One region of the Levilactobacillus parabrevis genome, then DNA from elsewhere that is predicted to be linked to it. Evidence: predicted binding sites of a transcription regulator. Region 1 holds the regulator's gene; the other holds the start of a gene.

Evidence for each region. The regulator Rex, encoded in region 1, represses fermentation and respiration genes when NADH is low (regulators of the CRP and FNR family bind a similar motif). The targets are predictions, from matches to a motif close to TTGTGAANTANTTCACAA.
Region 2: a site for Rex is predicted at 1,440-1,457, ahead of ACEPSU_RS02905 (NAD(P) transhydrogenase subunit alpha). Genes of this name have one in related genera too.

The regions. Positions count from the first base shown of each region.
Region 1 covers NZ_CP168688.1:2,001,649-2,005,070, reverse strand. Annotated here, with positions in the region: gene ACEPSU_RS09480 (ABC-F family ATP-binding cassette domain-containing protein) at 1-1,245, opposite strand, end outside; gene ACEPSU_RS09475 (redox-sensing transcriptional repressor Rex) at 1,634-2,272, shown strand; gene groES (co-chaperone GroES) at 3,299-3,422, shown strand, end outside.
Region 2 covers NZ_CP168688.1:598,859-602,280, reverse strand. Annotated here, with positions in the region: gene ACEPSU_RS02910 (NAD(P) transhydrogenase subunit alpha) at 1-212, opposite strand, end outside; gene ACEPSU_RS02905 (NAD(P) transhydrogenase subunit alpha) at 215-1,423, opposite strand; gene ACEPSU_RS02900 (Cof-type HAD-IIB family hydrolase) at 1,860-2,672, opposite strand; gene ACEPSU_RS02895 (FGGY-family carbohydrate kinase) at 2,785-3,422, opposite strand, start outside.

The DNA.
Region 1 (3,422 bases):
CAGCTCATGTAGCACGGACTTCTTGTCGTGCAGCGTGGCTTGATCCTGGTCGTAGTAACCGGTATCCACGCCGGTACCGAAGATGATCTGTCCCTGAATGGCTGGAATTCGACCGAGAATTGTCTTGAGCAGGGTGGACTTACCGATACCGTTGGGACCGACAATAGCAACGGCCTGATGTTTCTTGATATCTAAGGTAACGGGGGCCGCGAGAATCTGGCCATCGTAACCCACAGCACCGTTGACGACGTCCAGCACAACGTTACCGCTTTGGCGCTTCGGATGAAAACTGAAACGGGCAGCTTTTTCGTCGCCTTCTGGTCGGTCCATCTTATCCATCTTTTCTAATTGTTTGCGTCGGGCCTGAGCCCGTTTAGTGGTGGATGCCCGGACGATGTTCTTGTTGACGAAGTCTTCCAGTTTACCGATCTCGGCCTGTTGCTTGTCGTATTCCTTCCAAGCTAAGCGCAACCGTTCTGCCTTGGCAGCGATGTAGTGCGAGTAGTTACCGGGGTAGTGGTCGAGGCCACCATGAGCCATGTCGTAGACGTCGTTGACCACGTGATCGAGGAAGTACCGGTCATGGGAGACGACGAGGATGGCACCGGGATAACCTTGCAGGTAGCCTTCCAACCAGGTCAACGTTTCAACGTCCAAGTGGTTGGTGGGTTCGTCCAAGATCAAGAGGTCGGGACGTTCTAGTAGCAGTTTAGCCAGGGCCAATTGCGTCCGTTGGCCACCAGAAAGTTCATTAATTGGCTTATCATAGTAGCTTTCGTCAAACTCAAATCCGTGGAGCACACCACGAATTTCGGCTTGGTAGCCGTAGCCGTTTTGGTCGCTGAAATCTTGTTGGAGCTGATCGTAACTCGCCGAAACTTGTGCGAACCGTTCCTGATCGGCGGTCACGGTTGGGTCACTCATTTGCTGTTCCAATTCATGCATCCGGTTTTCCATGGCGATGAGCTTAGCAAAGACACTGAGCATTTCGTTCCAGACAGTCTTGGTTGACGCGAGACCGGCATTCTGAGCCTGATAGCCCAGGGTCAAGCCGCGTTTGGTCGTGATCTGACCGACATCTGGGGTGGTTTCACCAGCAATCATTTTTAATAGGGTTGATTTCCCTGCACCGTTGCGGCCGACGAGGGCCACCCGTCCGTGTTCAGGAACGTCCATACTGACGTTTTCGAATAGGACGGCGGCACCGAAGCGCCGGGTAACTTGTTGGACTTGTAAAAGAATCACGGTGAGCCAACCTCCTTTAGTGGTTTTTTGTGTTAGTTTTAGGGTTAAAGTTACGTTAGAAGTTGCCGCTGTTACGAATTGGCTAGCTTGCACGGCGTTAAATGCTGCCGCTTATCCGAAGCAAGTTGCCGTTATCCCTGTTGTCGGGTGAAAATGGTCCCAATGATAAGGGGAGATAGCGGACACTGATACCCACTATTTTAGCATATTCTCGAGAGAGACCGAAATTACGATTTAAATAGTGAAAAAAACTTGCAAATTCTTTCACAAGATGAACGGTTATGCTATAATCTATAAGAAAGTTGATTTCACAATCCAGACAATTATTTAAATAAGAGGCTATCGCTTGTGAACGATAGCCAGTTTCTTTGATTAGGAGGTCTCGTTTTTGACAGAACAAAAAATTCCCCGGGCGACCGCCAAGCGCTTGCCCATCTACTACCGTTACCTTAATATTTTACTTGATGCCGACAAAACCCGGGTGTCTTCGACTGAATTGTCCGAAGCCGTTAAGGTCGATTCCGCAACAATTCGTCGGGACTTCTCGTACTTTGGGGCCCTCGGTAAACGGGGCTATGGTTACGACGTTGAAAGTTTGATTAAGTTCTTTAAGAAGATTTTGAATCAGGACCGCTTAACGAGTGTTGCCCTGATTGGGGTCGGAAACTTAGGTCACGCCCTGTTGAACTTCAACTTCCATCAGGACAGCAACGTGCGAATCAGCGCCGCCTTTGACGTGAAGCAAGAGATTGCCAACACAATTCAAAGTGGGGTTCCCATCTATCCGATGACGGATCTACGGACGCAGTTGGAAGAACAACAGATTGAAGTGGCCATTTTGACCGTTCCATCCCAAGTGGCACAAGAGGTAACCGATGAAGCCGTGTCTGGCGGTGTCAAAGGTATCTTGAACTTCACACCACTGCGGATCACCGTGCCAAAGGGTGTCCGTGTCCAAAACGTGGACTTGACCAACGAGCTTCAAACGTTGATCTACTTCCTGGAACACTACAATAATTTAAGTTAATGGTTGAATCGCAGTCCTCATTTGGGGATTGCGATTTTTTTTGATTGTCCTTATCAATTTCGTCTGCGGTTGCCAGGGATTCCGTCACTGTGGGGGCCGCCTGCAGCCAAAGGGCGGGCTTCCAGCTCGGTTTGAAACCTCGCAAGGTTCATGCGAGTTTCCAAACACGTCCCACGCCGTAAGATCGGGAAAGAGCAAGCGCCCGATCTAACGCCGTCGTCACGGTTGGCGCCATCCCTGGTAGCCTCCGACTAAGGTAACTTCAGAACCATCATAGCCCCAAGTGGAGTGGATACTACCATAAGCTATAAGTCGACTAAGATTTTCTGGATTCTGAATAGGCTACTGAAGTTAGATAAGATCAATGATTAGTTTTGAGCGAAGCTAGGATGGGATTTTGCATTTTGAGAACAGAATGTCTAGACTGATCGGCTTACTATTGGGAAATCGTCAGTCTTTTCACTCGATTTGAAGCCTCGAAATTCACGAGTCTTCAGAGTTACCTGTGGTGTAAGCTGGTTCCAGAATAAATTGCCAGTTAACACCGCCCCCGCGGCTGGCTCAGTCAATTTTTAGGATAAAAGCGTATTTAGCCGGAGGAGGCCAGGGATGATGCCAGCCGTGACGGCGGTGTTAGTCCGGGCGCTTGGGCCTTCCCGGTCTTACAGTGCGGGACGTGTTTGGAAACTCACGCGAACTTCGCGAGGTTCTAAACCGAGCTGGAAGCCCGTTTCTTGGCTGGAAGCGGTCCCCACAGCGGCAGAATTCCTGGCAGTCGTAGGCGACAGTTCTCATCTAATGTGAAAAGACATCTAGACCGAAGCAACTGTTATCTGGAAAATGTAAAATTCGCTAAGCCTCTCAGCCACACCGGATAGCGCGTGGTGGGGGTGCTGAATCAAGGAATTTGTTTGTCAAATTCCTTGATTTTTAGAGGGAAAAACCATATATTAGATATTGTTGATTAGCACTTATGTTAGTCAAGTGCTAACAGTGCTAATAAGTAAGTTCATTGGAGGGATTCAAGTGTTAAAACCATTAGGAGACCGCGTCATTTTGGATCAACCAGAAGAAGAAGAAACCACGGTTGGCGGCATTGTGCTCGCAAGTAACGCTCAAGAAAAGCCACAAACGGCAAACGTTGTAGCTG
Region 2 (3,422 bases), 1.3 Mb from region 1:
AATACGGCACCAAAGAATGCCAAGATGTAGAAGACCCAGCTATTGGCTTCGGCTGCAATGACAAAGGCCCCAACCACAACGACACCATGAATGGCGTTGGCCCCGGACATCATAGGGGTTTGCAGGGTAGCTGGAATTTTACTCATAACTTCAAACCCAACCAATAGACTTAAAACAAAAATTGCTAGATTCGTAAATAATTCCTCACTCATCACTAATCAGCTCCTTTCGCGTCGTCTTGATCTTCAGCCGGCGTTTCAGGTTCTTCCGGTTCTGCTGGTTTACGTTCCGGCAGTTCCATGACAGACCGTAGTCGGTTACTAATAATCTCACCGTCATAGGTTGCCAAGAGTTCACCAACCACTTCATCATCAATGTCAAAGACCAGCTTGCCATCCTCGTTTACATCATTTAAGACAGCTTGCACGTTCTTGGCATACATGTCAGAGGCGGAGGCTGGTAATTGACTAGCCATATCGCCAGCACCCACAATTTCAGCACCATTTGGCGTTGTGACCGTTTCACCCGGCTTTGATCCGGCAACGTTCCCGCCTAAGTCACTAGCGGCTAAATCCATAAATAACGTCCCGGTCTTGGCTTCGTCCACGGACTTCTGGGTAACCAGCAGTGGTGGCCGCCGCCCAGGCACTTGCGCGGTCGTAATGATCACGTTGTTTTGGGCGATGAATCCTTCCAATTCTGCTTGTTGTTGTGCAGTTTCTTCCTCGGTCAATTGCCGAGCATAGCCCCCTTCACCGGTGGCAGAAACGGAGGTCGTCAGGAAAGTTGCCCCCAACGATTCCACTTCACCCCGTGAAGCTGGCCGAATATCGTAACCGGAAACCATGGCCCCTAACCGTTTAGCGGTCCCAATGGCCTGTAGTCCGGCAACCCCGGTCCCTAAGACTAACACCTTAGCTGGCTTGGCAGTCCCGGCGGCGGTGATCATCATTGGAAAATACCGTGAGAAATGATCCGCGGCCATCAGGCCCACCTTATAACCAGCAACACTGGCTTGCGAACTCAAAACATCCATAGTTTGGGCCCGTGAGACCGTCCGTGGCAAGAGTTCAAACGCTAATGCAGTAATCTTCTTGGCGGCTAACTTCTTAACAAAGTCAATATCCGTCAATGGCGATAACAAACCAATCAGTGCTTGTCCAGCCTTCATCTGATCAATGGTTGCATCATCTGGTTGGTCAATCGTGGCGATTACAGTTGCTTGCGTAATCGCTTCTGCGCGGTCAACGACTTTGGCACCGGCCTCAGTGTAGACTGCATCCCGATAGAAGGACCGTTCCCCAGCACCTTGTTCAATCAGTACTTGGTAGTCATTCTTGACGAGCTTACGTACGACGTCCGGTGACAATGCGACCCGGTTTTCACCAGGCGCTTCTTTTAAAACCGAAATGGTAATTGCCATTCAACACATCCCCTTTTTGATAAGCTGTTCACAAGTTAACTATAAAGCATTTCAGGTCACAAAACAATGCTTTCAGCTCCATTTGTGCACAAGCGACAATTCTTTGTGCCACGCGGCAGTAAGTGCTCCCATGGTTCAATGAAATCACAAAACATTTTTCCATTTACGCACTGAATTTTCGAATCAATTAGTTAAGTGGATTTGATAACAAGTTTTAACATTCACAAGGAAAATTGACGACTTATTTTCAAATGTAACTTATTGGTCTAGTTCCCCAGCATTCTGCCAGCCGTTCCAAGCACACTGGCGTGGCCTCATTTCCACAAATCCAGTCAACGACCCTTCACACTGGTTTTCAGCCGGTATGACCCTTCATTCTATTCTGTGAGTCACCTTTTCAGTTGTATCACCACGGGTTTTCATTCGCACCCGCTTGCTAATTCAGAACCCAGCGATCAATTGCCTCGCTTACCCCAGATTCAAAGTTTGCGGTGGTGACATGCGTAGCCACTTTCTTAGCTTCTGCCGAGGCATTTTGTACGGCAACTGCACACCCGACTTGCTCAAGCATCGCCAGATCATTGGCATTGTCCCCAATTCCCATAATTTCTGCTGGCGAAATGCCCAAGCGCTGTCCTAGGGCTAACGTGGCCTGCCCCTTGTCAACACCAACGGAATTCACTTCCATGTAGCGATCCGATGAAAATGTACACGTCACCGGCTGCGTAACCTGTTGCTCTACCGCCGCCTTTGCTGCACGTCGGACTGCCAGGCTTGGACTCATCGCAATTACTTTCATGATTCGCCCCAATTGAAACTGCGAAAAGTCACCACGCATAGTTGTGGCCGATACGCCGCGCGTCTTCAGGTAAGCCAAGTCAGCCGCTACAGGATGATAAATTGCGAGTCCTCGCAACGTATACACGTGAATTGCCACGTCGAACTGCTGCAGAACTTTAAAGACCGCCGCAGCCACCTCGTAGGGCAGTTCACGGCTCAGCAGAACGTGATTTTCCCAATTTTCGACGATTGCGCCGCCATTGTATGAAATCACATACTGATTGGGCTGGTTCCACAGGTCAAGACGTCGCAAGAGCGGTTGGATGCTCAGAAAGCTACGCCCCGTATTCGGTACAAATTTGATTCCCATTTGAGTGGCCCGTTTGATTGCCGCAATGTTTGCCGCTGAAATGCTGCCATCTGCTCGAAGCAACGTTTCATCTAGATCACTCGTTATCATTCGGTACATCTTCATTTCCCCCAATCGAATGAAGAGTCCGAGAATAGTTCCCGAACTCCTCATTTAATCGTTCACGTTTACTCTCGAGCCTGCTCTCGTCAGAAATCGATCGTCTAACGTGTTAAGACTCCTCGATACCGGAAATCAACGACAGGGTGTGCATATCATCGCCCAAGTCATCATAGAGCTTTCGGTAAAGCTTGTAGTAGTCGTTATAGGTGGCATGCTGCTCAGCACGTGGTTCAATCTTATCGCCCAGAACTTGCCACTTCTGAACTTCATCAACCGTTAAGGTGTCCGTTGCTAAACCAGCCAACATCACATCACCCAGGTTAGCTTCCGCATCATCGACAGGTGTCCGGACGGCATAACCCGTCACGTCAGCAAACATTTGAACCCAGTCTGGCGAGTTCGTCACGCCACCGGCAATCACAATGTAATCACCCAAGTCGCGGCCCGTGCTTTCCATACTGTGCCGTAAAGCGTAGCAAACCGCTTCTTGGAAGGCGTGGAACAGATCTGCCTTCGTATGAACTAACGATAGTCCGAAGACCATGCCCTTTGCATCAGAATTCCAGACAGGCGCCCGTTCACCCATGAAGTATGGGAGAACTACTAATCCCCGACTACCAGCTGGCACATCTTTAGCTTCCGCGCCCAGAGTAACGTAGGCGTTCGGTCCACCTTGATTGTGAACAGCAACTTCAGCATCCCCAAAGTTATCGCGGAACCACTTCGTAATGGCCCCAGCTGTGGCTG